DNA from 4 places in the Ideonella sp. genome. Region 2 is predicted to be linked to each of the others. Evidence: predicted binding sites of a transcription regulator. Region 2 holds the regulator's gene; each other region holds the start of a gene.
The links. Region 2 encodes FNR, which switches genes on or off when oxygen is low (the NO sensors DNR and NnrR bind a similar motif). Its sites were predicted from a motif close to TTGATNNNNATCAA; they were not measured.

Region 1 (7,729 bases), on a different contig from region 2:
CTTCGACAACGAGATCGACATCGCGTCGCTCGACAAGTACCAGTGGGAAGAGATCAAGCCGCAGGTCGACCACGTGATCTTCCCGGACGGCAAGCGCATCATCATGCTGGCCAAGGGCCGCCTGGTGAACCTGGGTTGCGGCACCGGCCACCCGAGCTACGTGATGAGCAGCTCGTTCGCGAACCAGACCATCGCCCAGATCGAGCTGTTCACCAAGCCCGAGGCCTATGAGGTCGGCAAGGTCTACGTGCTGCCCAAGCACCTGGACGAAAAGGTCGCGCGCCTGCAGCTGAAGAAGCTCAACGCCAGGCTGACCGAGCTGAGCGAAGAGCAGGCCGCGTACATCGGCGTGAACAAGAACGGCCCGTACAAGCCCGACACCTACCGCTACTAAGCCGATGCGTGCCGACCAACTGCTCGTTGCCCAGGGCCTCGCGCCCAGCCGGTCGGCCGCCCAGCGGCTGATCGAACGCGGCGCCGTGCGCTGGCTCGGCCCCAACGGCTGGAAGGTGCCGAAGAAGGCCGGCGACGAGCTGCCCGAAGGCTGCGAGATCGAGGTCACCGACGATGCCGAGCTGCGCTGGGCCTCGCGCGGTGGCCTGAAGCTGGAGGGGGTGCTGCGCGACGCCGGCCTGACCGTGCAAGGCGCTGTCGCGCTCGATGTCGGCCAGAGCACCGGCGGCTTCACCGATGTGCTGCTCGCGGCCGGTGCGGCGCGTGTCGTCGGCGTGGACGTGGGCCGGGGCCAGTTGCACCCGCGCCTGGCGGCCGATCAGCGCGTCACCGCGCTGGAGGGCGTCAACGCGCGCTCGCTGACCCGCGAGCAGCTCGGCGAGGCCATGCCGCCCGGCGGCTTCGACCTGATCACCGGCGACCTGTCGTTCATCTCGCTGACGCTGGTGCTGCCGGCGCTGGTGGCCTTGCTGGCGCCCGGCGGCACGCTGCTGATGCTGGTCAAGCCGCAGTTCGAGCTGCAGCCGGTGGACATCGGCAAGAACGGCCTGGTGAAGAGCCCCGCCGCCTACGGCCATGTCGAAGCCAAGCTGCGCAAGGCCTGCGGCCGCATCGGCCTGGACGTGGTGGCCTGGCGCGACAGCCCCACCACCGGCGGCGACGGCAACCGCGAGTTCTTCATCGAGGCGCGCTTGGCGGCCTCCACCCCCGAACCGACCTGACCATGACCGACACCACCTCCCGCCCCGTCTCGAAGCGCGTGCCGATCAGCTTCGAGTTCTTCCCGCCCAACACCCCCGTCGGCAGCGAGAAGCTGAAGACCGTGGTGCAGGACCTGGCGGTCGTCGACCCCGAGTTCTTCAGCGTCACCTACGGCGCCGGCGGCTCGACGCGCGAGAAGACCTTGTCGACCGTGCGCGACATCGCCGCACTCGGCCACGAAGCCGCGCCGCACCTGAGCTGCGTCGGCTCGACCCGCGCCAACATCGCCGAGATCCTGGCCACCTACCGCGCCCAGGGCATCCGCCGCCTGGTCGCGCTGCGCGGCGACCTACCCAGCGGCACCGCGACGGCGGGTGAGTTCCGCTACGCCAGCGAGCTGATCGCGTTCATCCGCGAGACGCAGGGCAGCGACTGGCACATCGAGGTCGCGGCCTACCCCGAATACCACCCACAGCAGCGTTATGCCAAGCGTGACCTGCAGTTCTTCGCCGACAAGGTGCGCGCCGGTGCCAACTCGGCGATCACGCAGTTCTTCTTCAACCCCGACGCGTATTTCCACTTCGTCGACGAGGTGCGCGCGATGGGCATCACCGTGCCGATCGTGCCGGGCATCATGCCGATCCACAACTACGCGCGCATCGCCCAGTTCGCGGCGCGCGACGGCATCGAGATCCCGCGCTGGGCGGCTTTGAAGATGGAAGGTTTCCTCGACGACGCGGCCTCGATCCGCGCGTTCGGGCTGGACATCGTCACCCGGCTGTGCGAGCGGCTGATCGAAGGCGGCGCGCCGGGCATCCACTTCTACACGCTGAACCAGAGCGCGCTGACGCTCGAGGTTTGCAAGCGCCTGGGCGTCTGAGGCCGGGTTGTGGCGCCGGCGCGTCGCGCGCCGGCGAGGCTGGTTGATACAGGTCAATACTGCATTGCAACAAGGGGCTTTGCCCGGTAGCTGTTGCAGTGCAGCAATTTGACAAGAGGGCATTCCCGATGCAATGCAGCCATGGCCTACGGGTCATGAGCATTGCAACCAAGAAGGAGTGTCCCCATGAAGTGTCACCTCATCGCATTGGCCGTTGCGGCCACCCTGGCCCCGCTCGCTGCCCATGCGCAAGACCAGGGCGACTGGATCGTCCGAGCCCGCGCCGTCAGCCTGACCTCGGCCAACGACGATTCGACCGGCCTCGACTTGTCGATCAACGACAAGGTCATCCCCGAAGTCGACATCAGCTACTTCCTGTCGCCCAACTGGGCGATGGAGCTGATCCTGACCTACCCGCAACAGCACGACGTGAAGTCCGCCGGCGCCAAGATCGGCAGCTTCAAGCATTTGCCGCCGACGCTGACCGCGCAGTACCACTTCACCGGCCTGAGCGTCTGGCGCCCGTACGTCGGTCTGGGTCTGAACTACACGCACATCTCGGACGTGAGCTGGGATCCGGCCGTCGAAGCCGCGCTGCAACCGACGCTCAAGAGGGACAGTTTCGGCCTGGCCGCGCAGGTCGGCGCCGACTTCCCGCTGGGCGGTGGCTGGCTGCTGAACGTGGATGTGAAGAAGGTGCAGATCGGCACCGAGGTGTCGTCGTTCGGCGTCAAGGCCGGTGACTTCAAGGTCAACCCCTGGTTGGCCAGCATCGGCTTCGGCAAGCGTTTCTAAGCCCTGGCCTGGGGGCTGCGCCGGGCAGCCCCGGGGTTCGGTTCAGATCACCTGGCCCGGCCAGGTGCGCTGCCAGAAGACGCCTTCTTCCGTCAGCAGCGCATCCAGCGGCACATCGTGCGGCTCGCCTTCGAGCCACGGCACATAGCCATGCGCATAGCCCAGGCCGGCGGTCGCCGGCTTGGGCGTGATCGCCGCCAGCGTGCGGTCGTAGAAGCCGCCACCGTAGCCCAGGCGCACGCCGCCCGGCCCGTAGCCGACGCAGGGCACCAACAGCAGCTCGGGGTGGAACTCTTCCGTGTTCTTCGGCTTCGGGATGCCGTAGGCGTCGTCTTCCATCGGGCAGCCCGGGTACCAGACGTGGAACCGCAGCTGCTTGGTCTCGCGGTCGATCACCGGCAAGCCGATGCGGCGCTCGTCGTGGCCCTCGCTCCAGCGGTACAGCGCCGGCAGCGCGTCGAACTCGCCCTTGATCGGCCAGTACGCGCCGATCGTCTTTTCCGGCCGGCCGATCAACCAGACCTGCAGCACCTCTTGCAGGTGGGCGGCCCGCTGGTGGCGGTCGAGCAAGGCCATGCGCTCGGCCTGCAACTGCTTGCGGAGCACGGCCTTGTCGCGCGAGGGCTCCAGGTTCAGCTTGAACGGCAGCGTCATGGTCCGTGGCGGGTGCGAGACAGGGATGACGATTGTGCCGGCGCCCGGCCCGCTTGGGCCACGGGCATGCGCACGGCAATGCCTTGATTCAGAACGAATCTGCAAGGGCATGTCGATCGAATGAATCGTTATTGCTGTTTCTGCAATGGACTATTCGCCGTGGGCGTCTTGGTGCCACACCACTCGGTCCTTAGAGTCGGGTTTTCCCGGACCACTGCGTCCCTTCTGAAGACAACACCGACCCATGACCACCCGTTCCCTGGCCCCCCTCGCCCTGGCCCTGGCCGCTGCGTTCAGCGGCAGTGCCTTCGCCCAATCGTCCGTCACCGTCTATGGCCGGGTCGACCTCTCGGTCGCCCAGCAGGCCGACGCCGTCAAGAACAACGAAGTCCGCAACGGCTCCGGCAGCCGCCTGGGTTTTCGCGGCACCGAAGAGCTGGGTGACGGCCTGAAGGCCGTGTTCCAGATCGAGCACCGCTTCAACGCCGACGACGGCACCCAGACCAAGGCCGCCTTCTGGGACGGCAAGGCGATCGTCGGCCTCGAAGGCGGCTTTGGCCGCGTGTCGCTGGGCCGCGAAGACAACCCGGCCTACGCGCTGAGCCAGCTCGTCGCCGACCCGTGGGGCACCGACACCGTGGCGTCGAACAGCACGATCGTCAACGGCCGCATCGGCACGAACCGCTACAGCAACAGCGTGAACTACCGCTTCAGCGCCAACGGCTTCACCTTCGGCGCGCAGGTCGCCGAGGCCGATGGCAACACGCCGGCCAGCGGCGTTGGCGAGAAGCGCCCGTACAGCCTGGGCGGCGCCTGGGCCAGTGGCCCGATCGTGCTGGGCGTGGGCTACGAGAACCCGGCCGATGAAGACGACTACTGGGCCACGGTCAACGGCAGCTACAACTTCGGCTTCGTCAAGGTGGGCGCCTTCTTCGGCACCGGCCGCGACGGCAGCGACCAGAAGGCCCGCTCGTACCTGGTGTCGGCCACCGCGCCGATCGGCCAGGGCGAGCTGCGCGCCAGCTGGGGCGAGCTGAAGAACTCGACCACCGACGTGATCCGCGATCGCCAGTTCAGCCTGGGTTATCACTACGCCCTGTCCAAGCGCACAACGGTCTATGCTGACGTCACGCACGAAGGCCGCGACAACGTCCCCGACAACCTGAAAACCACCGGTTACGACGTGGGCATCAAGCACAACTTCTGAGCGACGATCCATCGCATCAGCGCGACAGATTTTCAGAGGTCTCGGGCGCGCCGCCGCGTGGGGACGTGGCACCAGGCGCGCTCCAGAGATGTTGGGGTCACCTTCACGGGTGACCCCTTTTTTCATGTCCGTGCTGGACTTTGAACATCGAAGGCTGGGCCGGGACTGCGAAGGTCGGCGCGAGGGCCGGGTGCCTGTGCACGGCGTGCCATGCCGCGGTCAGTTCCACAGGGTGATGGTGGTGCCCCCGCTCAGCGGGCCTCATTCGCGGTCGCCCCAACGGATATCGGGCACCACGGTGTTGATGGGCAGCCCGTGGCTCACCGCAAACAGTCGCCCGCGAGCGGGCCGCAGAGCGGGGGGGGGCCGCCATCGCCCTGCGCCACTACCGTGACAGTGGATCATGCAACCCCGCCTCTAAACTCCCCGCCATGCCCGTCAGCACCCAGACCCAGGAAACCGTGCGCTGGTGCAGTGAGCTGCTCGGCGCACTCGGCCCGGTGCGCGTCAAGCGCATGTTCGGCGGCCACGGCCTCTATGTCGACGAGGTCTTCATCGCCATCATCGTCGGCGACGACCTGTTCCTGAAGACCGACGACGAGAGCCGCCGCGCCTTCGAAGCCGCCGGCTGTCGGCCGTTCGAGTTCCAGACGGCCGACGGCAAGAAAGTGGCGATGAGTTACTGGAGCGCGCCGGCCGAGGCCATGGATTCGCCGGCGCAAATGCTGCCCTGGGCGCGGCAGGCGCTGGCTTCGGCGTTGCGCGCCAGGGCCAGCAAACCCTCGGCCAAGCCGCGCGCGCCGCGGGCCAAACCGCCGGCCGCCAAGGCCGTCAAGCTGGCCAAGAAGGCCTGAGCCGGCTCGGGCCGCCAGACCAACCACGCCGGCTCGCCGGGCTGCCAGGCTTCGGCGGTCAGCACGTCGCCGCGGCGCAGCCACAGCCGTTCGCCGGTGGTCAGCACGTGGTCGTCGAAGTCGCCGTCACGCGTCAGCCAGGCGCGGCCGGCCTGCACGGTGACCCAACCCGCATCGCTTGCCACCCAACGCCGCGCCTGCGGCAGCGCCAGGCTGCTGGGCTGTTCCAGCTGGGGCAAGGCCAAGGAAGCGAAGGAATGCGTGCTCATCATCAATCTCCGGTCGGTCGGGAACGTTTTCCCGATGGACTGCATCATGCGCGGGAGTCGGGGTTAGCACCAATGCTTTCGACGGCGTCGATTGATCAGATTACGTCATGAATAAACCAAGCGCCCGGCCCCTGTCGCTGGACTTCCTGCGCAGCTTCGAAGCCGTGGCCCGGCGGCTCAGTTTCAGCGCCGCGGCCGAAGACCTGCACCTGACCCAGCCCGCGATCAGCCGCCAGATCAAGAGCCTGGAAGAAGAGCTGGGCAGCATGCTGTTCAGCCGCGGCACGCGCCGGGTCGAGCTGACGCACGCCGGCCAGAGCCTGTTGCGGGCGGTCGAGCCGATGCTCGTGCGGCTCGACGGCACCGTGCGCCAGATCCGCATCGCCCAGGGCCGCGCGCAGATCAGCCTGTCGACCTTTCCGTCGTTCGCAACGCTGTGGCTGATGCCGCGCCTGACCGACTTCGAGCGCCGCCACCCGGGCATCGACATCCGCCTGTCGGCCACCGACCGCCTGGCCGACACCGACGACCCCGAGCTCGACCTGCTGCTGCGCCACTGCCGGCCCGAGCGCGCGCCGGCCGGCGCCGAGCGCATGTTCGGCGAGGTGTTGACGCCCGTGGTCGGCGCCCGCATGGCCGACGCGATCGCCCGCGGCGAGGTGCCCCCGCTGGCCAAGCCGGCCGACCTGGCGCAGCACGCGCTGGTCGAGGTCGAAGACAACACGCCCAGCGCGATGGCCCTGGCCTGGCCGGCGTGGTTGAGCGCGCAAGGGCTGTCGCAGCTGGCGCCGCGGCGCTGGTACAGCGTCAACTTCAACCACCAGCAGATCCAGGCCGTCGTCGCCGGCCAAGGCGTCGGGCTGGCCTGGCTGCCGATGGTGCACGACGCGCTGGCCCGCGGCGAGCTGGTCGAGCCCTTCGGCCCGGCCCTGCGGCTGCGCTCGCCCTTTGCCTACTTCATGGTCGCGCTGGACCATGCCGGCGCGCATGCCGCAGGCCGCCCGCCGCGGCCCGAATTGACCGCCCTGCTCGAGTTCGTGCGTCAGCATGCCGCCGACACACGCCGGGCGATCGGCGAAGAAGGAGCGGCGACCGATGCACCACCGGCATCACCGCGATGACGAGAAGGCATCACGCTCGGCCGGCATAACGCCTAGCATCGGGGGCCACCTTTTTCGCAACGGATCGAGCCCCCATGCCCCTGCAGCTCTACATCGGCAACAAGAACTACTCCTCCTGGTCCATGCGCCCGTGGGTGGCGCTGCGCCAGTTCGGCATCCCCTTCGAAGAGGTCAAGCTGCGCTTCGACAGCTTCGACGGCGATTCGCAATTCAAGCAGGCGCTGGCCCGCGTGTCGCCGGCCGGCACCGTGCCGGTGCTGGTCGACGAGGGCTTCGCGGTCTGGGACACGCTGGCCATCGCCGAGTACCTGGCCGAGAAGTTCCCGCAGCATGCGCTGTGGCCACCCGCGCCACACGCCCGGGCGCGCGCCCGCAGCCTGTGCGCCGAGATGCACGCCGGCTTCGGCGCGCTGCGCAGTGCCTGCGGCATGAACATCGAAGCCTCGCTGACCGACATCGGCCAGCGCGTGCTGGCCGAGCAGCCCGCCGTGCGCGCCAACCTGGACCGCCTGGCCACGGCCTGGCAAGACGCGCTGGCCACGTCCGGCGGCCCGTTCCTGTTCGGCGACTTCAGCCTGGCCGACGCCTTCTTCGCACCGGTGGTCAGCCGCACGCGCACCTATGGCCTGCCGTTGCCACCCGCGGCCGCCGCCTGGGCCGAGCGCGTGTGGGCCACCGACAGCGTGCAGGCCTGGGTCGCCGATGCGCTGCAGGAAAAGGATTTCCTCGCTTTCGAGGAGGCCTACCGCCAGGCCCGCTGATCGGGCCGCGCCGCAGCGCCCTGCGCCCATCAG
Region 2 (7,729 bases):
TGCTCCGCGCGTCGCTGTTTGTGAAAGGGGTTTTCGGAACCTGAAATTCTAGTTCAGGCTGCCTGTCAGTCCGCTGACCACCCCCAGGGGCCGGCGGGTCTACCCAGGGGCCTGCCGGTCTCAACCGACGCAATAGATGGCGATCTGCCGGATCACGTCGTGACCCAGCGCCCAGACCGAGGCCGCGGCGAGCAGCGCGCCGGCCAGGCGGATGGCGCCGGCCTGCACGCCGGCCGAGAGCACCTGGCCATTGGCCGTGGCCCAACGGCTCCACAGCCAGGGCGCCACGCCCAACGCGGGCGCCGAGGCGATGGCGAACACCGCCATCACCGCCGCGCCGCCGGCGGCGTTGTTGGCCAGGGCGGCCACCACGAGCGCCGACTGCAGCAAGCCGCAAGGCCAAGCCACCCAGGCCAGCCCCACCCCGCCGGCCTTGGCCGGGCCGGTCATGCGCTGCCAGCCTTGCGCGTCGGGCTGCGCCGCGCGTTGCGCCCCGCGGCCGGCGCGTTCGAGCCAATCGGGCTGCCGACCCCGGATCAGCAACCACAGGCCCAGGGCCAGCGCCGCCACATGCAGCAGCGCCCACAGCGGGCGCAGCGCCGGGCTCAGCTGGCTCCAGTGCGACAGGGCCGCCACGCTGGCGGCCGCCACCGCGCCGGCCAGCGCGTAGCCGGCCAGCCGCCCCAGGTGGAAGGCCGACCAGGCGTTGCGCGCCGAGCCGCCGCAGGCGCGAACGGCGGCCATGCTGGGGGCACCGCACATCGCCGCGCAGTGCAGCGAGCCGGCCAGCCCCATCAGCAAGGCGGTCAGCGCCAGGGCGGCGGTCATCGCGGCAGCAGGCGGCTCAGATGATGCGCGAGAAGCGCTCGCGCACCTTGTCGGCCTGCAGGTGCTTGTCGAAGACCATCGCGATGGCCCGCACCACGAACCAGCCCGACGCGGTCACCTGCAGCGCGCCCGGCTCCACGGTGACCAGCCCTTCGGCCGCGAAGGTGGCGAGATCGCCCAGCTCGGCCCGGAAGTAGTCGCGGAAGTTCACCAGGTAGGCCAGCTCGATCGACTCGAACTCGACCCGCCCTTGGCACATCAGCGCCATGATCACGGCCCGGCGCAGCAGGTCGTCGCGGGTCAGTGCCAGGCCCCGCACGGTGGGCAGCTGGCCGTGGCGGATCGCGTCGTAGTACTCGGGCAGCGTCTTCGCGTTCTGGCTGTAGGTGGCGCCCATGCGGCCGATGGCCGACACGCCCAGGCCGATCAAATCGCAGTCGGGCTGCGTGCTGTAGCCCTGGAAGTTGCGGTGCAACCGGCCCTGCCGCTTGGCGGCGGCCAGCGCGTCGTCGGCGAGCGCGAAGTGGTCCATGCCGATGTAGCTGTAGCCATGGCCCATGAAGCCCGCGATCGCGCCGGACAGCATGGCCACCCGGTCGCCCGGCGGCGGCAGCATCGCCGCTTCAATGCGGCGCTGCGGCTTGAAGCGTTGCGGCAGGTGCGCGTAGGCATACAGCGCGATGCGGTCGGGCCGCAACTCGGCCACCTGCGCCACGGTGTGGGCGAACGAGGCCGGCGTCTGTTTCGGCAGGCCGTAGATCAGGTCGGTGTTGATCGACTCGTAGCCCAGCGCGCGAGACGCCAGGATCAGGTCGCGCACGCTTTCGAAGCTCTGCACCCGGTGCACGGCCTTCTGCACCTCGGGGTCGAAATCCTGCACGCCGAAACTGAGCCGGTTGAAGCCCATGCGCCGGAAGGCCGCCAGGCGCTCGGCGGTCACCGTGCGCGGGTCGACCTCGATCGACACCTCGGCATTCGGGGTCAGGCGAAACGCATCGTTCAGCTCGGCCATCAGGCCTTCGAGCTCGGCGTCGCTCAAGAAGGTGGGCGAACCGCCGCCCAGGTGCAGCTGCGACACCGGCTGCGGCGCACCCAGCACCTTGGCATACAGCGCGATCTCGGCGCGCAGCGCCAGCAGGTATTCGGCGGCGCGATCGTGGTGCTTGGTGATGACCTTGTTGCAGGCGCAGTAGTAGCACAACGATTCGCAGAACGGGATGTGCACGTACAGCGACAGCGGCGTGCGGGCGCCGACGCAGGCCCCGTCGGCGCGCTGGCGCAAGGCCTGTTCAAGGTCGGCCGGGCCGAAGGCCTCGACGAACCGGTCGGCCGTGGGGTACGAGGTGTAACGCGGCCCCGGCACGTCGAAGCGGCGCAACAACGAAAGCGGCAGGCCGCCCGGCGTCGACTCGGGAGTGGCAATGCCGGCAGCAGGGGCAACGGTCAGATCAGGCATGGGGCCAATCGTGCCGCGCAGTGCCGGCCCGGCGCTTGATCTGGCGCAAGCCGACGGGGGCCCCTGCGGCGAAAAATTGCGCCGTTGTTGAGGATGATCATGCCCACTGCCGACCCCTGCCCTTTCCCCCCGCGCGAGCCCGGCGCGGCCGCCACGGAACGCGCCCGCGAACGGGCTGGCGCCTTCAACGTGGCCTGCTCCAGCTGCAACCTGCGCGAGCTGTGCCTGCCGGTGGGCTTGTCGAGCACCGACCTCGCCCGGCTGGACCAGCTGGTGGCCACGCGCCGCACCGTGGCCCGGGGCGACACGCTGTTTCGCGCCGGTGAGCCTTTCCAGTCGCTCTTTGCGGTGCGCACCGGTTTCTTCAAGACCCGGGTCTCGTCCGAAGACGGGCGCGACCAGGTGACCGGCTTCCAGATGGCCGGCGAGTTGCTGGGCCTGGACGGGATCAGCGGCGACCGCCACACCTGCGACGCCGTGGCGCTGGAAGACTCGCAGGTCTGCGTGATCCCCTTTGCCGAGCTGGAGCACCTGTCGCGCGAGTTCGGCGACCTGCAGCGCCAGTTCCACAAGATCATGAGCCGCGAGATCGTGCGCGACCACGGCGTGATGCTGCTGCTGGGCAGCATGCGCGCCGAAGAGCGCCTGGCGGCCTTTCTGCTGAACCTGACCCAGCGCCTGCAGTCGCGCGGCTTCTCGGCCTCGGCGCTGGTGCTGCGCATGACGCGCGAAGAGATCGGCAGCTACCTCGGGCTGAAGCTCGAAACGGTCAGCCGCACGTTCTCGAAGTTCCAGGAAGACGGGCTGCTGCAGGTCAGGCAGCGCCAGATCCGCATCATCAACCAGGCTGGACTGCAGCAGCTGGTCAACGGCGCCACCTGCTGAGCGCAAGCCACCGGCTGGGCGCCATGCCGTCACGGCGCCCATCGGCGCCGCGCGCCGCTCACTCGACGTTCGGGTGGGTCAGGAAATGGGTGATCGTCGACGCGAGCGCGATCACCAGCCAGAACAACAGGAAAGCCACCGAGTAGACGGTTGTCGGCTGCCAGTCTGCCGAATCGGCACCGGCCCATGAAAGCTGGTGGGGGTCGACGACGGCAAAGACCAGCATCTCAAGCACGCCCGCCATCAGGAAGGCCGGCCAGAGGATGCACAGCCAGCGCACCGGCGGCGCAACATCGATCTCTGCCACGTGGTGGTGGGGCATGGCGGCTCCCCCGTTTGGCGCCACGGTGTCACCCATCAGGGCTTGGCGGTGGCGGCGTGGTTGCGTGCCTGCAGCGCGGGCGTCATCGCGTCCGGCGCGGCCGAGCGCTCGCTCACACCGCCACGCTCTTGCAGATTCAGCACGGGGTCGGCCCCACGCGCGGCGATGACCGCAGTCACCAGGCTGGCGACCACCACGACCAGCGGGCCGCCGATCATCAGCCACACCATCGGCTCACGCCACCAGGCGCGCGCCTGCAGCGCCTGGTCTTGCGTACGGGTCGCATTCATCGCTTCACTCCTCTGGGCCACCTTCGTTGGCGGCCAGTGTTGGACCGTGCCGCTCTCTCAGCGCGGCACCACAAAGCTGGATTTCTCGCTCACCTGCGCCGGCGGCTCAGCCCCGACAGACTCACGTTCTACACGAAATTCGATCGGGTGGGGGCCGGCACCCACCTGGGCGGCCGATTCTGGCGGCAACTGCAACGCCACCGTCAGCCACCTTGCCTCGGCCGGCGCGAGCGTCAACTCGCTGCCCCGCGCCAGGGCCAGCCCTGGCAGGCCTTGCGCGCTGACACGGTAGTGCTGCGGTGTCTCGGTCACGTTCATCACCTGCAGCCGGAAGACATTCTCGACCCGGCCGTCTTCGACCAGGCGCGCCAGCGAGGCGCGGTCGCGCACCACGTCGACCCGGAACGGGCTGCGCAGCGCCAGGCTGGCCACGAAGGCCCCGGCGATCAGCAGCATCACCGTGCTGTAGATCAGCACCCGCGGCCGCAGCACCCGCTGCAGGATCTGGCGCCAGCCCAGGTGCTCGGCGAGGCTGTTCTCGGTGGCGTAGCGGATCAGCCCGCGCCGATAAGGCCCCCTGGCCGCCGCATCGCCGCCGCTCGCGGTGGACGCGGCAGCTTGGGGCAGCCCGGCGGCCATCTTGTCCATGATGCCGTCGCACACGTCGATGCAGGCGGCGCAGCCGATGCACTCGTACTGCAGGCCCTTGCGGATGTCGATGCCGGTCGGGCAGACCTGCACGCACAGCCCGCAGTCGACGCACGCGCCCTGCGTGGCCGCCGCCGGATCGCCCTTGCGCAGCCTTGCGCCGCGCGGCTCGCCGCGCTTCGTGTCGTAGCTGATGATCAGCGTGTCGCGGTCGAACATCGCGCTCTGGAAGCGCGCGTAGGGGCACATGTACTTGCAGACCTGCTCGCGCATGTAGCCGGCGTTGCCGTAGGTGGCAAAGCCGTAGAACAGCACCCAGAACCACTCCCACGGGCCGAAGCCCAGGGTCAGCGCCTCTTGCGCCAGGCTGCGGATCGGCGTGAAGTAGCCGACGAAGGTGAAGCCGGTCCACAGCCCGATGGCCAGCCAGACCGTCTGCTTGCCGCCCTTGCGGGCCAGGCGCTCCCAGGTCCAGGGGCTCTTGTCGAGCTTCATCCGCTGGGCCCGGTCGCCCTCGAACTTCTGCTCGACCCACATGAACATCTCGGTGTAGACCGTCTGCGGGCAGGCGTAGCCGCACCACAGACGCCCGGCCACCGCGGTGAACAGGAACAAGGCGTAGGCCGAGAGGATCAGCAGGCCCGTCAGGTAGATGAAGTCCTGCGGGTAGAGCACCAGGCCGAAGATGTAGAAGCGCCGCGAGACCAGGTCGAGCAGCACCGCCTGGCGGTCGTTCCAGACCAGCCACGGCATGCCGTAGAACACCAGCTGCGTAGCCCAGACCAGCAGCCAGCGCCAGGTGGCGAAGGTGCCGCTGACCGCGCGCGGGTAGATCTTGTTCTGCTTCTGGTACAGCGAGACAAGAACGCCGCTGCCCTCGCCCTCGCCTGCACCGGCCTCAGCCGGCGCGGGGGCGATCGGGATCACGCGAGCCGCTGGCTTGCTGGCCGTCGGTTCAAGCATACGCATGGGCCTGCATCACGATCACTGCCCGGCCACCTGGGTGGGGTGCGACAGGCTCCAGACATAGGCCGTCAGCACCTCGACCTGCTCGGGCGTCAGGCGCTGGGCCTGCGGCGGCATCACGTTGGTCTTGCCGCCGTTGATCATCGCGAGGATCGCCGGCTCGCCCCAGCCGTGCAGCCAGATCTTGTCGGTCAGGTTCGGCGCGCCGATGGCGGCGTTGCCCTTGCCGTCCACGCCATGGCAGGCGGCACAGGCCGCGAACTTGGGCTTGCCCAGCTGGGCCGACAGCTCGTTGTGCGCGCTGCCCGACAGGCTGAGCACGTACTGCGCCACGTTGCGCGCGTCGTCCCCATTGCCCACGGCGGCGGCCATCGGCGGCATCACGCCGCGGCGACCTTCGACGATGGTCTTGTGGATGTAGGCGTCCAGCCCCTCCTGGCCGCTGCCGAGCCAGTCGCGGTCGGTCAGATCGGGGAAAGACTTGCTGCCGCGCCCGTCGGCGCCGTGGCACTGGGCGCAGGTGTTGGCGAACAGCCGCTCGCCGATCGCCATCGCCTTCGGGTTCTTGGCCAGCTGCTCGACCGGCTTGCCCACCAGGTCGGCGTAGACCGGGTTCATCGCCTTGTGGGCGCGCTCTTGCTCGGCCTCCCACTGGCCGGTGCTGGTCCAGCCCAGCGTGCCTTCGGCACTGCCCAGGCCGGGGTACAGCACCAGGTAGCCCACCGAGAACAGCACGGTGATGACGAACAGGCCCATCCACCAGCGCGGCAGCGGGTTGTTCATCTCGCGCAGGTCTTCGTCCCACACGTGGCCGGTGGTGTTGTCGTTGGACATCACCTGGCGGCGGCTGGCGATCAGCAGCAGCAGCAGGCAGAAGGCAAGGCCGGCGATGGTGATGGCGCCGATGTAGACCGACCAGCCGGCGTTGAAGAAATCACTCATTGCGGGTTGCTCCCGGTGGCTTGGGTGTTGGGGGCGTGTGGGGCCGGCGCCTCGTCTGCGAAGGGCAAGCGGGCCGCTTCGTCGAAGGCATCGCGCCGGTGGCGGCTGAGCGTCCAGGCCATCAAGGCCAGGAACAGCAGCAGCGACAGCACGGTGATGCCGCTGCGCCAGGTGTTGACATCGAAGTCCATCGCAGCCCCCTCACTTGCGCGCGGTGCCCAGCACCTGCAGATAGGCCACCAGCGCCTCCAGCTCGGTGCGGCCCTTCACCTCTTCGGCCGCGCGGCCGATCTCGTCGTCCGTGTACGGCACGCCGACCACGCGCAGCGCCTTCATCTTGGGCGCCAGCTCGGCCGGGTCCAGCGTGGCCCGGGCCAGCCACGGGTAGGCGGGCATGTTCGACTCGGGCACCACGTCGCGCGGGTTGTTCAGGTGCAACTGGTGCCACTCGTCGCTGTAGCGGCCGCCCACGCGTTGCAGGTCGGGGCCGGTGCGCTTGCTGCCCCACTGGAACGGGTGGTCGTAGACGAACTCACCCGCCACCGAGTAGGAGCCATAGCGCAGCGTCTCGGCCCGGAAGGGGCGGATCATCTGCGAGTGGCAGTTGTAGCAACCTTCGCGCACGTAGATATCGCGCCCGGCCAGTTGCAGCGGCGTGTAGGGCTTCAGGCCCGGCACCGGCTGGGTGGTGGAGCGCTGGAAGAACAGCGGAACGATTTCCACCAGGCCACCAAAAGCAACCGCCGCGAGGATCAGCACGATCATCAGGAAGTTGCTGGTTTCGATTCGTTGGTGACCCGTCGGATTGGTGTGTGCAGACATCGATTTCTCCAACAAGCCTCAAGCGTGGGCCGGCACAGCCGGGATGGCGGCCACCGGCACGCGGCCGATGCGCACGGTCATCCAGGTGTTCCAGGCCATGATGAACATGCCGGTGACATACAGCAGGCCGCCCAGCACGCGAATCACATAGAAGGGATACGTCGCCTTGACCCCCTCGACGAAGCTGTAGACCAGCGTGCCGTCCGGGTTGGTTGCGCGCCACATCAGGCCCTGCATCACGCCCGCGATCCACATGGCGGCGATGTAGAGCACGATGCCCACGGTGGCGACCCAGAAGTGCAGCGCGATGGCGCGGGTGCTGTACATGCTCTTCAGGCCGTACATGCGCGGGATCAGGAAGTACAGCGCGCCGATCGACACGAAGCCGACCCAGCCCAGCGCGCCGGAGTGCACGTGGCCCACCGTCCAATCGGTGTAGTGCGACAGCGCGTTGACCGTCTTGATCGACATCATCGGCCCCTCGAAGGTCGACATGCCGTAGAACGACAGCGAGACGATCAGGAACTTCAGGATCGGGTCGTCGCGCAGCTTGTACCAGGCGCCCGACAA
Region 3 (7,729 bases), on a different contig from region 2:
ACCTGGCGCAACAGCTCGGTCGCCAGGTCCAACAGGGCATTAGGATGCATGGGTGGATTATCCCCGTGCCCCGCAGCGCGCCCGCGACGTGCGCCGCCGCGCATGAAGCGCGTCTGGTCGCATTTGACGGTGCGGCCGCGAATGTCGCTGGCGTTGGTGATCGGCGTGGTCGCAGGTTTGTACGCGCCGGCCAGCACACGGGTGAGCCAGGGCCTGATCGGCTGGAACGTCGGTGTCTGGTCTTACCTGGCGATGATGGCCTGGACGATGGCGCGGGCCGACCATGGCCAATTGCGGCGCACCTCGCTGGCCCACGCCGAAGGTGCCGCGGTGGTGCTGGGCCTGGTGATCGCCGCCAGCGTGGCCAGCGTGGCGGCCATCGTGGCCGAGCTGGCCTGGGCGCGCACGGGGCACGGCTCGCCGTTGGCCCTGGCTCACGTGGGGCTGGCGGTCAGCACGCTGGTCGGCGTGTGGTTGCTGTTGCCGGTGGTCTTCACCCTCAGCTACGCCAGCCACTACTACCACCACGCCCAGCCGGGCGGGTTGAAGTTCCCCGACGAAGACCCGCGCTTCCAGCCGAACTACGTCGACTTCCTGTACTTCTCTTTCACGCTCGCGGTGGCTGCACAGACCGCCGATGTCGTGATCACCAACCGCACGATGCGTGGCCTGGTGCTGCTGCAGGCGGTGCTGTCGTTCGGCTTCAATGCCGCCATCCTGGCGTTGGCGATCAACATCGCCGCGGGGCTGCTGCCGTCGGTCAGCTGAGCACCGAGGCGGGCCAGAGCACCTGTGATTCGCCGTCCAGCTGCGTCACGATGCCATCGGCCAGCTGCAGGCGGCCTTCGACGAACCAGCGCACGGCGCGTGGGTACAGCAGATGCTCGCGCTCCAGCACGCGTGCCGACAGCGATTCCTCGTCGTCACCCGGCAGTACCGGCACGACCGCCTGGGCCACGATCGGGCCGTGGTCGAGCTCGGGCGTCACGAAGTGCACCGTGACGCCGGCCAGCTTGCAACCGGCCTCTATCGCGCGCCGGTGCGTGTGCAGGCCGGTGAAGGCCGGCAACAGCGACGGGTGCACGTTCAACATCCGCCCTTCGTAGTGCCGCACGAAGCCGGCGCCGAGGATGCGCATGAAACCGGCCAACACCAGCAGGTCGGGGCCCCACAGGTCGATCACGCGGGCCAGCTCGGCGTCGAAGGCCTCGCGGGTCTGGAACGCCTTGTGATCGACCACGGCGGTCGCGATGCCACGCTCGGCCGCCCAGGCCAGCCCGGCCGCGTCGGCCTTGTTGCTGACGACGCCGACCACCCGCGCCGGCCAGCCCTCGGCGGCGCAGCGTTCGACGACGGCTTGCATGTTGCTGCCACGGCCGGACAGCAGGATCACGATTCGCTTCATAGAGGCGGCAGAGTTTAAGCGGGCCCTCCGCCGGCCGGTGCCGGTCTGAGAGAATCGTCGGCCGCTTTACTGAGGCTTCCCGGCCGCCCCGCGAACATGGTCACGCGCCCCCGCGTTCTTTCCGGCATGCGCCCCACCGGCGCCTTGCACCTCGGCCACTACCACGGTGCACTGAAGAACTGGGTGCGGCTGCAGGACGACCACGACTGCTTCTTCTTCGTCGCCGACTGGCATGCGCTGACCACCCACTACCAGGAGCGCGAGGTCATCGAGCGCAATGTCTACGACATGGTGGTGGACTGGCTGGCCGCCGGGGTCGACCCGAACCGCGCGACGCTGTTCATCCAGAGCCGCATTCCGGAGCACGCCGAGCTGTTCACGCTGCTGGCGATGGGCACGCCGCTCAGCTGGCTCGAGCGGGTGCCGAGCTACAAGCACCAGATCACGGCCCAGCCGAACCGCGACCTGGCAACCTACGGCTTCCTCGGCTACCCGCTGCTGCAGGCGGCCGACATCCTGATCTACCGCGCCAACTTCGTGCCGGTGGGCGAAGACCAGGCCGCGCACGTCGAGGTGACGCGCGAAGTGGCCCGCCGCTTCAACCATCTGTACGGCCGCGGGCAGCCCGAGCCGGTGCTGCCCGAGCCTGCGGCCCTGTTCACCGAAACGGCGCGATTGCCCGGCCTGGACGGCGAGAAGATGAGCAAGAGCGCCGACAACACGATCGAGATGCGCGAGGAGCCCGACGTGGTGGCGCAGAAGATCCGCCGCATGCCGACCGACCCGCAGCGCGTGCGCCGAAGCGACGCCGGCGACCCGGCACGCTGCCCCGTCTGGCCTTTCCACCAGCTCTACTCCAACGCCGAGACGCAGACGTGGGTGCAGCAAGGCTGCACCACCGCAGGCATCGGCTGCCTCGATTGCAAGCAACCGGTGATCGAATCGATCCAGCGCGAACAGCAGCCCTGGCGCGAGCGTGCCGAGGCCTACCTGTCGAACCCGAAGCAGGTGCACTGGATCGTCGAGATGGGCACCGAGCGGGCGCGCACGATCGCCCGGCAGACGATGAAGGACGTGCGCGAAGCGATGGGCCTGGCGTACTGATACGACGGCGCAACGACGTGACGCCCCGCCTGTCTGCCCCGCTGCTGATGCTGATGGCGGCGCTGCTGTTCTCGGTCATGGGCGTTTGCGTCAAGCTGGCCTCGGCCTACTACAGCGCCGGTGAGATCGTGCTGTACCGCAGCGTGGTGGGCGCCCTGTTCATCTTCGGTTTCACCCAGGTGCGCGGCGGCAGCCTGCGCACCACCGTGCCGGGGATGCATTTCTGGCGCAGCCTGACCGGCGTCTGCTCGCTGGTGCTGTGGTTCTACTCGATCGGCAAGCTGCCGTTGGCCACCGCCATCACGCTGAACTACATGAGCTCGGTGTGGATGGCGCTGTTCCTGATCGGCGGGGCGGTGATGCTGGGCTCGGCCAAGGTCGACCCGCGGCTGGTGGCCACCGTGTTGACCGGCTTCGCCGGCGTCGCGCTGGTGTTGCAGCCCACGCTCGAACACGACCAGTTCCAGGGCGCGCTGGCAGGCCTCACCTCGGGCATCGGCGCCGCCATGGCCTATTTGCAGGTCACCGCGCTGGGCCGGGTGGGCGAGCCGGAATACCGCGTCGTCTTCTACTTCTCGCTGGGCGGCATCGTGGCCGGCGGCTTGCTGATGCTGGCCAGCGGCGCGCACGGCCACACCTGGCTCGGCGCCGCGCTGCTGCTGGCCACCGGCGTGCTGGCCACCGTGGCGCAGATGATGATGACGCGCGCCTATGCCATCGGCCGGGCGCTCACCAACGCCAGCCTGCAGTACCTGGGCATCGTCTTCTCGTTCATCTTCGGCGTGCTGATCTTCGACGATCCGGTCACGCTCGTGGCGCTGGCCGGCATGGTGCTGATCGTCGGCGCCGGCCTGGCCGCCACCCGGCTGCGCCAGCGCAGCGCGCCCGCCGCCAGCGAATCATCCAGCTTCGAATCCTGAAGCCCCATTCCTCATGCCCGCCATGCCCACCCTGCCCCTGCCCTCCCCCCTGATCAGCGCCACCGACCTGTTGGCCAGGCTCGGCCCATCGGCCGCCTGGCCGGTTCTGCTCGATTGCAGCTTCGACCTCGCCGACCCGAAGGCCGGCGAGGCCGCGCATGCCAAGGGCCATTTGCCGGGCGCACGCTACGCCCACCTCGACCGCGACCTGTCGGGCGCGAAGACGGCGCGCGGCGCGATCGACGGTGGTCGCCACCCGCTGCCCACACGCGAAGGCTTTGCCGCAACGCTGACGGCCTGGGGCATCGGCCCGGACACGCCGGTCGTGGCCTACGACAACCAGGGCGGCCCGTACGCGGCGCGTGCGTGGTGGCTGCTGCGCTGGCTGGGCCACAGCCAGGTGGCGGTGCTGGACGGCGGTCTCGCCGCCTGGCAAGCGGCCGGTGGGCCCGTCGACCTGGCCCCCTGCCGGCCCGAACCGGCTGCCACGCCCTACCCGGCCCGGGCACCCGCGATGCCGACGGTGTCAGCCAGTCTGCTGCAGGCCTCGCCCGCCGCTCTGTTGGTGATCGATGCGCGCGCGCCCGAGCGCTTCCGCGGCGATGTCGAGCCGCTGGATGCGCAGGCCGGCCACATCCCCGGCGCGCGCAACCGCTTCTTCAAGGACAACATCGGCGCGGATGGGCGCTTCCTACCGGCCGACGCATTGAAGAAGGCCTTTGCGGCCTTCGGCACGCCCGCCGAACGCATCGTCCACCAGTGTGGCTCGGGCGTCACCGCCTGCCACAACCTGCTGGCGATGGAAGCCGCCGGTCTGACCGGCTCGGCCCTCTATCCGGGATCGTGGAGCGAGTGGTCCAGCGACCCCGAGCGGGCGGTGGCGCGCGGCTGAGGCTGCCGCGCGACACCTTGGGTGCTTGACGGGTATCAAGACAAGCGGCGCCGAACGCGCAACACTTGACAGATGGGCCGGGCATTTCCGGCGCGCCAGCGAAGGAGAGCAGCATGTACAGCAACATCCTGGTTCCCACCGACGGGTCCGACATCACGTCCAAGGCCGTTCAGACCGCCATCCGGCTGGCGAAGACGCTGGGGGCGCGGTTGTCGACGATCAGCGTCAAGGAGCCGTTCCCCTACAGCGCAATCTCCGAGATGCAGCCGGTGCCGCCGCAGGAGTTTTACGACGCCCAGGAGCGCATTGCCGCGGCGAGGGTGAAATCGGTCGTCGACGCCGCGGCCCTCGAAGGCCTGAGCTGCGCGGGCCACACCGTCGAAGCACTCCACCCCTGGGAAGCGATCACTGACTACGCCAAGGCCCAAGGCTGTGACCTGATCGTGATGGCGTCACATGGCCGGCGAGGTGTCAGCGCGCTGTTGCTGGGCAGCGAAACGCAAAAGGTGCTGACGCACAGCGCGGTGCCGATCCTGATCGTCAAGTAGCGCGCCGCCAGCGCGACGCAGCGGCCGGGCGCCGCTCAGTCGTGCATCAGCCGGGTGGCCGACAACACCAGCAGCAGCCCGGCCCCGATCCACGCCACCTGGGCGAGGATTTCGCGCCAGGGCAGATGCCGTTGCATCTGCGGGATCAGGTCGGCCACCGCCACGTAGATGAAGCTGCTCGACGCCACCACCAGCAGGTACGGAAACACGTCCTGCCAGGCGCCGACGACGAAGTAGCCCAACACCCCGCCGACCACCGCGGTGAGGCCTGACGCCGCGTTGTACAGCAGCGCCTTCTGGCGGCTGAAGCCCGCGTTGATCAGCACGATGGTGTCGCCCACCTCCTGCGGGATCTCATGCAGGATCACTGCGAGTGAGGTCGTCACGCCCAACTCCGGGCTGGCCAGGAAGGCGGCCGCGATGATCACGCCATCGCAGAAGTTGTGGATGCTGTCGCCGACCAGCACGCTGAAGCCACCGCGCCCGGCCTGCTCGGCATCGAAGTGGTGATGGTGCTCGTGCCCGTCGCCCTCGTGGTGGTGGGCATGGCGGTACAGCTCGGCCTTTTCCAGCAAGAAGAAGAACAGCAACCCGACCAGCAAGGTGGTGAACAGCGCGTGCGGGCTGGCCTTCTGGCTCTCAAACGCCTCGGGCAACACATGCAGCAGCGCCGTCGCGAGCAGCACGCCGGTCGACAGGCTGACCAGGTGCTTGACCAGCCTGCCCAGCACGGCGAAGGTCATCGACGCAGCGATCACGACCGACAGCACCCCGCCGATCAGCGTGGCGGCAACGATGTAGAGCAGGGTCATGGGTTGGCGTGGAAATGAAAACCGCGCCCGAAGGCGCGGCGGCGCGAATCAGCTGGCGGCTGCAGGCAGTGCCCTGCACCGCGGCCCGCGGCGGTCGCCCAATCCCACCGTCACGCGCGGCTGGGCGGCCGGGACCAGATCTGCCGAGATCTTATCAACCGTGTCAAGCGCCGCGCTCGCCAAGCGACCCGCCCGCCCCGGCGATGGGGCCGACGGGCCAGCCCCGCCGGCACACTGGCTCAAGACTGGCCGAGACGCAGGATCTTGGCCTTCGACGGGACGCCGTTCGAATCGATCGCGAACAGCATGTAGAACCCCGGCGGCGCATTGTTGGCCAGGGCCGGCAAGGTGACGCTGAGGTTCTTACCGGTCTGCGTGAAGCTCAGGTCCTGGAAGCGCTGCTCGTTGCTGAACGCATGCGTGACCGCGCCGAAACGCACCAGCGTCATGCGGGTGACGGCGTTCTTGTTGCTCATCGCCACCGGAATGGTTTGGCCCCAGGTGGCCGCCGTGGGCGCGGTGACGATGCCCGGCCGAGTCGCCGGCAAGCCCGAGCCGTCGTTCTTGTAGAGGTACGGCGGGAAGTAGATTTCGGCGTTCAACTGGGACACCGGGCCGGGCGCACCACCGCCGCCGGTCAGCACCGAGCCGTCGGGCATCAGCATCGAGATGCTGTGGTACAGCCGTGCCTTGGTGGCGGTCGCTGCCGGCGTCCAGGTGCCGGTGGCCGGGTCCCAGGTCTCCGAGTCGTAGACCGCGCCGACCAGGTCGTTGCCGGTGGTCGAGCCCCCGTTGACCCACACCTTGCCGTCGGCCAGCACGGTGGCGTTGCCGAACTGGCGGTCGGCCGACAGCGGCGCGGCCGGCGTGACGACCGGGCTGTCGCCGTTGATGTCGACCACGACCGCCTGGGCAGCGTCGCGAACCGACAGGATCTTGCCGGGCTGGTACATCGCCGCCGGCAGCATGTAGGCGCCAGCCGGCATCGTGCCGGGCAACTGGGTGACCGCGCCGGTGCCGGACACGTCGAGCGAGTAGATCTCACCCATCACGTTGAAGATGACGACCTTGCCTTGCGGCGACCACCAGGCACGCGGGTAGTTCCAGGCTTGCACGCGCCCACCGTAGGCCGCGTCGCTGGTCGCGGTGGTCAGCGTGCGCCAGCCGGTGGTGGCGTTGTAGACCTCGGGGGTGCTGGCGTAGGTGTCGGCCGTCGGCGGGTACTGGCTGTTGCCTTCGTAGAAGCGGTCGATGCGGCCACCGATGACCGCCTGCTCGCCACTGGCGGTGGTGATCAACGTGGCGTACCAGCGCTGGTAGGCCATCGACTGGGCCTGCTTGGTCAACTGGTTGTTGGCCGGGGTGAACAGGTTGACGTCGTTGTTGGCGTAGTTGCGCTGGCCGTTGACGATGCGGTCACCGCCGACCAGCAGCACGTCGCCGGTCACCGGCAACAGGGCCTGGCCGGCGCAGAAGATGTCGGTGCCCGTGGTGTTGGACAACAGCGTCTTGGACTTCGAGCCCATGCCTTGTGCCGGGTCCCAGATCGCGTAGTTCAGCAAGGCGCCCTGGATGCCGCTGGGCTTGCTGCCATAGCTGAGCACACGGCCGTCGGGCAACAGCACGGTGTGCAGCGGGATCAGCGGCCAGGTGAACGCGGCGCCGAACACGCCCTTCTGGTGCGCATCGGATGGGCCCGTGGGCACGCTGATGGCCTGCGCGCGCTGCTCACCCAGGGCCGATTCACGCCCGCTCGCATCTTCGTCCCAGGCCACTCCCGGGCCGGCGCCGTAGTCGACCGGTGCATCGAAGGCGCTTTGCCGGTCTTCCTCGACTTGCAACGAGGCATCGGGCGACAGCGCACCGCCGCAACTGGCCAGCGCGGCAATCGCCAGCAGCTTCAGCGCATGGCCACCAGCGCGGCGCACGGTGATGATGGACGGACTCTTCTTCAACGACATCGGGCGGGACATGGACGCACCTCCACATATTTGGGTTTGCCCTGAATTTTGCCTGCCCACCCTGTCGTTCGCCTGCACAATTCGTGG
Region 4 (7,729 bases), on a different contig from region 2:
GCGCGCGCGCACCTGCCGACCGAGCTGCGCAGCGAGCTGGACGACCCCACGGCGCCCGACGAGCATTTCGTCGCGATCTCGATCGCCGACACAGGCACGGGCATGCCCGACGAGGTGAAAGAGCGGGCGTTCGAGCCCTTCTTCACCACCAAGGAACTCGGCCGCGGCACCGGCCTGGGGCTCAGCACGGTCTACGGCTTCGTCAAACAGTCCAAGGGCGCGGTCGAGATCCAGAGCGCCGCCGGCAAAGGCACTACGCTGACGCTCTACATCCCGCGGCCGGGCACCGACATCGGCCGCGAAGAGGTCGACCCCGCCACCGGCGACGCCGTGCCACTGGGCCTGAAGGTGCTGCTGGTCGAAGACGACCCGGAGGTGCGGGCGGTGGTGCGCACCTTCCTCGACACGCTGGGGTGCGTGGTGACGGCGTGCACGAGTGCCGAACAGGCGCTGGACGTGCTGTCGCCCGACGCCGATTTCGACCTGCTGCTGACCGACATCGCGCTGGGGGCCGGCATGCGCGGCACCGCGCTGGCCCAGCTCGCCCAGCAGCGCTTCCCGCGGCTAGCGATCCTGCTGATGTCGGGTTTCTCGTCAGAGCTGCTCGATGCCGACCGCGAAGCGCCAGCCAGCTGGGAGCTGCTGCCCAAGCCCTACACCCGTGCCCAATTGGCGCGGGCGATCGCCCGGGTCATCTCGCAGGCCTGAGCCTGCGCTGGGTCACTGGAGAACGGGGCTCGCAGCGGGTGCCAGGCAACCCTGGATGAACTCGCTCAGCGCGTTCACCTCGGGGATGTGGATGTCGCGGCGGCCCTTCTCGACGAAGCGAATCAGGTTGTCGCGGGCCAGCTTCGACAGTGCGCGGCTGACCGTTTCCAGCGTCATGCCCAGGTAGTTGCCGATCTCGGCACGGGTCATGCGCAGCGTGATCTGGTCGGTGCGCATGCCGCGCTTGGCCAGCGATTCGGCCCAGTAGCGCAGGAAATCGGCCACGCGGGCATCGGCCGGCAGCGTGCAGACCGACATCAGCGAGTCGCGGTCACGGGCGATTTCGCGGCTCATCGCCTCGTGCAGCACCGTCAACAGCGCCGGCTGGGCCGCGCAGGCCGCCAGCAGCGTGTCGTAGCGGACGATCCAGACCTCGCCGATGTCCATCGCCACCGCGTCGCAGGCGTATTCGTTGTTGGCGATGCCGTCGAAGCCCAGCCAGTCGCCGCGGAACTTCAGGCCCACGACCTGCTCGCGGCCATCGGGCGACACGGTGACGATCTTGAAGAAGCCCGAGTTCAGGATGTAGAGGTTGCCGAAGCGCTCGCCGGCCTGGTAGATCACGTCGCCAGCATGCACCACGCGGCGCTGCGGCGACAGGCGGTCACCCAGCAGCTTCAGCGTGTCCGAGGTCGCCTGGCTGGCGCGCTGGTTGGCGGCCGCATCGCTCTTGGGCACCCAGCTGGCAGCCACGGCAGCGCGGTTGAACGGGGCGGCGGCGTGGGGGGTGGCGGTGCTCAGCATGTCGGTCTCTCCTGAAGGGTCGGTGCTTGGGGCGGTGAGTGAATGCTAGGCAGCGCCCGGCAATGGCGTGACAACGGCCGGCGTCGCTCGGTAACGCTGCGTGAACACCTTGTGTCAACTCGGTATCAACACGGAGTGCACGGCGGTGGGTTGACGGGCATCAAAGCCGCGGCCGTGCGGGCCCGTAGGCTTCGTTCCCAAGATCCCTGTCGTGCGTACCACCTCCCCAAACGCCATGCACCCGCTCGCCCAACCCGGCTCTTTTGACGGACCTGCCAAGCTGCCTTGGCCCGACCGCCAGACGCTGCTCGACAGCGCACGCCAGTTGCAGCGCGCCGCCCAGGCCGGGACCACGCAACCCTTGTTGCGGGGAAAGAAGCTGGGGCTGCTGCGCGCCAACGACGAGACCACCGCCGCACAAGATTTTTGCGCCGCCGCCGCCGCGCTGGGCGGGCATGTGGCCGTCATCCGCTCGGCGTTCACGCCGCAAAGCCAATACAACGAGGTGCAGGACACCGCCCGCCTGCTCGGGCGCCTGTACGACGCCGTCGAATGCCAGGGCCTGCCGGCCTCGCTGGTGCAGCAGCTGGCCGGCGTCGCCAGCATCCCGGTCTACGACGGGCTGGCCACGGCCTCACACGCCAGCGCCGAACTGGCGCCACTGCTGACCGGCGACGAGCCGCTGGCCGACAAGCGCCGCTACGTGATGCAGGCCGTGCTGCTGTCCACGATCATCTGATGGACCGGCCGGCCGGCGCAGGCGGCCGGTCAACTCTTCTTCCACTCACCCCCGACGGGCAGCGGCCTTGGCCGCGGTCGATGCCGGGCCCAGGCCGAGCGGCGCAGGCACCAGATTGACGATGCGGGTGAACAGCGCGCGGTATGGGCCCTCGGCGTCGTGGCCGGTCAGCGGGTCCTGGTTGGCGGCAAAGGCCTCGTCCAGGTCGCGCCAGTCGTCGGCGGTGAGCACCCGTTCGGCCAGCGGCAGCACCTCGCGCTCTTCCAGCGCCATGTGGGCCAGGTAGAAATCGACGTAACGCGCCATCGCCTGCTCGAACGCGTCGCGCCGCGACTCACCCATCATCTCGAAGCCGAGCAACGCATGCTCCAGCTCGCGCACCCGCTGTTCGCCGCTCGCGTGGTCCTGGTCCAGGCGGTCCAACAGGGGCCGCGCCAGCGGGGTGCGGGCCCGCAGCTTCGGGAACAGCAGCTCGGTTTCCTTGCGGTGGTGGCGCTTCTCGGGAAACTCGTCGACGTAGAACAGCATGGCCCGCAGCACCGAGAAATCCGGCAGCGTGCCGCGTTGGCGGTGGTCGCCCAACAGCAGCAGCACCGAGCGCAGCATCGCGGCCAGCGCCGCGTGCTCGTCGCGAAGAACGGTCAGGGTCAAGGGGGCCATGGCAGAAATCTCCTTCACCACAGCTTCGCTCGGCGGCGCCCCTGCCCCCTTGCTGAAGATCAAGCCGCGAGACCGCTGGGGCACGGAACAGGCCGCAGAATGCCAAGAAGAAGCCTGATCCATCTTGCAAGGCCATCCCGATGAGCGACGAATTCGACAACGGTGTCGATTACTACATGCGGCTGCTGGTCGACCGTGTGCCGTCGATGCTGGCCTACTGGGACCGCAACCTGCGCTGCCGGTTCGCCAACCGGGCTTATGAGCGATGGTTCGGCGCCGACCCCGATCGCCTGATCGGCACTTCGATCCGCGACCTGCTCGGCCCCGACCTGTTCGCGCAGAACGAGCCGTACATGCGCGCGGCGCTGGCCGGTGAAAGCCAGGTGTTCGAGCGCATCGTCCCGGGCCCGGGGGGCGTTCAACGCCACAGCCTGGCAGAGTACATCCCCGACGTCGTGGACGGTGTCGTCCGGGGGTTCCTGGTCCAGGTGACCGAGGTGACCCAGCTGAAGGAGACGCAAGCCGCCCTGCGCCGCGAGCAGCTTCTTCGAAACCAGATCGAAGAGCATGCGGCGGCGCTGGATGCGTTGCTGCACGAGCGGACGGAAATGCTCGATGTCCTCGCCCACGAAGTGCGGCAGCCGCTGAACAACGCCTCGGCCGCCCTGCAGAGCGCGCAAGGGGCGCTGCGCACGATGGGCGAGGGTTTCGCGGCAGAGCAACTGGTGCGCGCACAGACCGTGCTGGGCCAGGTGTTGGGCAGCATCGACAACACGCTGGCCGTGGCGGCCTTGCTGGCGCGGCCAGAGCCCATCCTGCGCACCGATACCGATGTGGACACGCTGATCGCCGTGAGCATCGCGGACATGCCCGACGCCGAGCGACATCGGATCCAGGTTCGGCGCAACACGTCGACGCGGACCGCCTTCATGGACATGAGCCTGGCGCGGCTGGCGCTGCGCAATGTGCTGTCCAACGCCTTGAAATTCAGCCCGCCCGGCTCGCCGGTGAAGGTGCTGATCGACGATTCGGACGACCCGCTGGGCCTGGTCATCGAGGTGAGCGATTCGGGCCCGGGGATCCGCCCCGAACTCTTGCCCACCCTGTTCTCGCGCGGCGCACGGGGCAGCGACAGCAACACCGGCAACGGCCTGGGGCTCTACATCGTCCGGCAGGTGATGGCCCTGCATGGCGGCACCGTCGAGGTGGCGCGCACCGGGCCCGAGGGCACCACGCTGCGCCTGGTGATCGACCAGACGGGAGCAGGCTAGACGCCGCCGTCAGGGCGACGCTGAATAAGTCCCCGCGAGGCTGCGCGCAGGCACGCGCGACCCGCGAGGGACTTGTTCAGCGTTGACTTAGATCGCCTTGAGGGGGGCTCGAAAGGCGTAGCCGACCCCCGACTTGGTCTGCAGCGGCACGGTCGCCGGCGTGGCACGCTCGATGCGGCGGCGCAGGCGAAAGACCGTGGCGTTCAAGCCGCCCGAGGCCTCGGGGTCGTCGGTGCGGCCAAGGCGCTGCAGCAGCGTCTCTCTCGGGACGACCTCGCCTTTTGCCTCGACGAAGCACTCGACGAGGCTGCGGTCGGCGTCACTCAGGTCGACCCGCGCCCCGTCGGGCGCGATCAGTTGGCCCACGCGCCGGTCCAGGCGCCAGACGTTCTGCGTCGCGTCCAGCGCCACCGACCGGCGACACACCGCCTCGATCGCCAGGGCGATCTGCTCGAACTGCACCGGCTTGGTCAGGTACATGTCCGCCCCGGCCGTGATGACCTGTTTGAAGGTTTCCGGGGCCAGGCGGCCCGACACCACGAGCACGCCGGCATTGGTTCTTTGCCGAAGGATCTTGATGAGGTCCGCTCCGTCGACGCCCGGCAGCATCAGGTCGGTGACGTAGAACTCGTAGCCGTAGGGATCGGCGTGCGCCAGCAGGTCGTTGCTGTCGGCGAACGCGTCGACGCTGACCCCCAGTTCGCGCAGATAGCGCGACAGGCCTTCCGAGTATTCCTGATCGTCCTCGATCAGGGCCAGGGTCTTGGGGAGCATGGATGACGGAGTGGGTCAGGGCCCTGCCGATTCAATCACAGCGGCGCCAAGCCAAAAGCGCGATGAGCCCGGTGAATTCGCATTTCATTCCCGAAGAGCGAATAAATTCGCTAAACAGTACGGAGATTCGCGCCGATAGGCGTGTGACGGTTGCCGCCGCCCGGTCGCCGGCACTTCTGCCGATCTGAAATCCTCCAGGAGTCTCGCAGTAATGAGCGACTTTACCGATCTGAAAACCGCCGCGCCGCCGCGCTGCCCCTCACTCACCTGCGGGGGGAACCCATGATGTTCGACAACATGTCCGTCCGTCTCAAGCTGCTGACGTCTTACGGAGCGTTGGCGCTGATGGTGCTGCTGGTGGCGGGGCTGTCGCTGAAATCACTGTCCGATGCCGACACCCGTTTCAGCGGATTCGTTCACGGCGCCAATGCGCGCGTGCTGTTGGCCGAGAGCGTTCGCGACGCGGTGGGCCGCCGAGCCATCGCCGTGCGCAACCTCGTGCTCGTCACCAAGCCCGACGATCTGGCGGTCGAAAAGGCCGCAGTGACCCAGGCCCACGAAGATGTGCAGATGCGAATGGCCAAGCTGCGGGACATGGCCAATGCCCCCGGCGTGCCCGAGGATGTGCGCCAGAAGATCGGCGGCATCGACAAGGTCGAGGCGACCTACGGCCCGATTGCGACGGCCATCGTCCAGTTGGCACTCGACGGCCATCGCGACGACGCGATCACCAAGATGAACGACGAATGCCGGCCGCAGCTCGTGGCGCTCGTCAAGGCGAGCGAAGACTACCGCGCATTCGCCGCCAGCGGCGCCGCAGCGCAGGTGGCGCAGGCTGAAGAATCGTTCCGGACCCAGCGCAACCTGCTCGCGGCGACCTGCCTGTTGACCTTCGCCGCCGCGGGGCTGGCCGGCTTTCTGATCGCGCGCAACCTCACCCGCGCCCTCGGCGACGAGCCGGCTGCGCTCGGCGTGGTGGCGCAGCGTGTGGCCAATGGGGAGCTCACACCAGTCCCCGGCGCCGAGACCGCGCCCGCCGGCAGCGTGCTGGCTTCGTTGGGCGCCATGCAGGCCAGCCTGGCGCGCATCGTGGGTGACGTTCGTGGCGCCTCCGAGTCGATCGCCACCGGCTCGGCGCAGATCGCCACCGGCAACGCCGACCTCAGCCAACGCACCGAGGAACAAGCCAGTGCCCTGCAGCAGACCGCCGCGACGATGGATCAGCTGGGCGCGACGGTGCGAAACAACGCCGACAGCGCGAAACAGGCCAGTCAACTCGCCATCGGGGCCAGCGAGGTGGCGATCAAGGGTGGCGCGGTCGTCTCCCGCGTGGTCGACACGATGAAGGGCATCAACGACGGCAGCAAACGCGTCGCCGACATCATCGGCGTGATCGACGGCATCGCGTTTCAAACCAACATCCTGGCGCTGAATGCGGCCGTCGAGGCGGCGCGTGCCGGCGAGCAAGGGCGCGGTTTCGCGGTCGTCGCCAGCGAGGTCCGCAGCCTGGCCCAGCGCAGCGCCGAAGCGGCCAAGGAGATCAAGAGCCTGATCACCAGCAGCGTCGAACAGGTCGAGCAAGGCACCTCGCTGGTCGACGAAGCCGGCCGGACGATGGAGCAGATCGTGGGCGCGATCCAGCGTGTCAGCGACATCGTTGCCGAGATCAGCGCCGCGAGCACGGAGCAAAGTGCCGGCGTTGGCCAGGTTGGCCAGGCGGTGTCGCAGATGGACCAGGTGACGCAACAAAACGCGGCCCTGGTGGAAGAAAGCGCCGCCGCCGCGGAAAGCCTCAAACAGCAGGCGCAGCGTCTGGTGGGTGCCGTGTCGATCTTCAAGCTGACGGCGCAGCCCACCGGCTGCTGACGGCGGGGGCCGGGGGTTGGAGCCCGTCGCCCGGTGCGGCGCCGGGCTCGCCACCGCGTGTTTGCGCAACCCTTGCGGTGACGCAAAACCATGGTGGCGTCGGCTGGCGATAGTCGGCCGAATCTCGACCACCGCCTGACCGTGAACCCCAACGACCACCCGCCCACAACGGCCAAAACCCATGCCCGCCCACCTGAACTCGTCTGCCCTGCCGGCTCGCTGCGCGCCCTGGTGGCCGCGGTGGACGCCGGCGCCGACGCGGTCTACCTCGGGCTCAAGGACGCCACCAACGCACGCAACTTCGCCGGCCTGAACTTCGACGACGCGCAGGTGCGCGAGGGCGTGGCCCACGCCCACGCCCGGGGCGCGAAGGCGCTGATGGCGCTGAACACCTTTGCCGACGCACGCGACCCGGGGCCCTGGCGCCGCGCGGTCGACAAGGCCGTCACCCTCGGCGCCGACGCGCTGATCGTGGCCGACAGCGCGGTGATGGCCTATTGCCGCGATCACCACCCCAACCTGCGGCTGCACCTGTCGGTGCAGGCCTCGGCCACCAGCCATGCGGCGATCGAGTTCTACCGTCGCCGCTACGGCATCCAGCGCGCGGTGCTGCCGCGCGTGCTGACGCTGCAGCAGGTGGGCCAGGTCATCAAGCACACCGATGTCGACATCGAGGTCTTCGGCTTCGGCAGCCTGTGCGTGATGGTCGAGGGCCGCTGCGCGCTGTCGTCTTACGTGACCGGCCAGTCGCCGAACAACGCCGGCGTATGCTCGCCGCCCTCGGCCGTGCGCTGGCAGGACGACGGCCCGGCCGGCATGCAGGCACGCCTGAACGGCGTGCTGATCGACCGCTACGCGCCAGACGAGCCGCGCGGCTACCCCACGCTGTGCAAGGGCCGCTTCTCGG

Region 1: the regulator FNR is predicted to act here: its motif matches at 2,079-2,092, upstream of ACE3SG_RS18710 (OmpW family protein).
Region 3: the regulator FNR is predicted to act here: its motif matches at 4,347-4,360, upstream of ACE3SG_RS26885 (universal stress protein).
Region 4: the regulator FNR is predicted to act here: its motif matches at 2,961-2,974, upstream of ACE3SG_RS10535 (hemerythrin domain-containing protein).

The regions. Positions count from the first base shown of each region.
Region 1 is NZ_JAYSDQ010000014.1:122,169-129,897, forward strand. It holds gene ahcY (adenosylhomocysteinase) at 1-394, shown strand, start outside; gene ACE3SG_RS18700 (TlyA family RNA methyltransferase) at 399-1,175, shown strand; gene metF (methylenetetrahydrofolate reductase [NAD(P)H]) at 1,178-2,035, shown strand; gene ACE3SG_RS18710 (OmpW family protein) at 2,222-2,830, shown strand; gene ACE3SG_RS18715 (5-formyltetrahydrofolate cyclo-ligase) at 2,873-3,484, opposite strand; gene ACE3SG_RS18720 (porin) at 3,729-4,691, shown strand; gene ACE3SG_RS18725 (TfoX/Sxy family protein) at 5,123-5,545, shown strand; partial or broken gene ACE3SG_RS18730 (DUF2917 domain-containing protein) at 5,602-5,862, opposite strand; gene ACE3SG_RS18735 (LysR family transcriptional regulator) at 5,922-6,935, shown strand; gene ACE3SG_RS18740 (glutathione S-transferase family protein) at 7,010-7,696, shown strand.
Region 2 is NZ_JAYSDQ010000026.1:52,874-60,602, forward strand. It holds gene ACE3SG_RS26255 (sulfite exporter TauE/SafE family protein) at 121-828, opposite strand; gene hemN (oxygen-independent coproporphyrinogen III oxidase) at 845-2,284, opposite strand; gene fnr (fumarate/nitrate reduction transcriptional regulator Fnr) at 2,384-3,169, shown strand; gene ACE3SG_RS26270 (hypothetical protein) at 3,228-3,491, opposite strand; gene ACE3SG_RS26275 (hypothetical protein) at 3,527-3,781, opposite strand; gene ccoG (cytochrome c oxidase accessory protein CcoG) at 3,839-5,398, opposite strand; gene ccoP (cytochrome-c oxidase, cbb3-type subunit III) at 5,414-6,337, opposite strand; gene ACE3SG_RS26290 (cbb3-type cytochrome oxidase subunit 3) at 6,334-6,528, opposite strand; gene ccoO (cytochrome-c oxidase, cbb3-type subunit II) at 6,539-7,159, opposite strand; gene ccoN (cytochrome-c oxidase, cbb3-type subunit I) at 7,178-7,729, opposite strand, start outside.
Region 3 is NZ_JAYSDQ010000028.1:10,693-18,421, forward strand. It holds gene ACE3SG_RS26855 (RsmB/NOP family class I SAM-dependent RNA methyltransferase) at 1-50, opposite strand, end outside; gene ACE3SG_RS26860 (DUF1345 domain-containing protein) at 103-768, shown strand; gene purN (phosphoribosylglycinamide formyltransferase) at 761-1,405, opposite strand; gene trpS (tryptophan--tRNA ligase) at 1,502-2,509, shown strand; gene ACE3SG_RS26875 (DMT family transporter) at 2,527-3,429, shown strand; gene ACE3SG_RS26880 (sulfurtransferase) at 3,452-4,321, shown strand; gene ACE3SG_RS26885 (universal stress protein) at 4,435-4,869, shown strand; gene ACE3SG_RS26890 (ZIP family metal transporter) at 4,905-5,681, opposite strand; gene ACE3SG_RS26895 (galactose oxidase-like domain-containing protein) at 5,921-7,654, opposite strand.
Region 4 is NZ_JAYSDQ010000006.1:216,048-223,776, reverse strand. It holds gene ACE3SG_RS10550 (PAS domain S-box protein) at 1-708, shown strand, start outside; gene ACE3SG_RS10545 (Crp/Fnr family transcriptional regulator) at 721-1,512, opposite strand; gene ACE3SG_RS10540 (ornithine carbamoyltransferase) at 1,748-2,251, shown strand; gene ACE3SG_RS10535 (hemerythrin domain-containing protein) at 2,297-2,911, opposite strand; gene ACE3SG_RS10530 (ATP-binding protein) at 3,052-4,182, shown strand; gene ACE3SG_RS10525 (response regulator transcription factor) at 4,270-4,956, opposite strand; gene ACE3SG_RS10520 (methyl-accepting chemotaxis protein) at 5,107-6,822, shown strand; gene ACE3SG_RS10515 (peptidase U32 family protein) at 6,964-7,729, shown strand, end outside.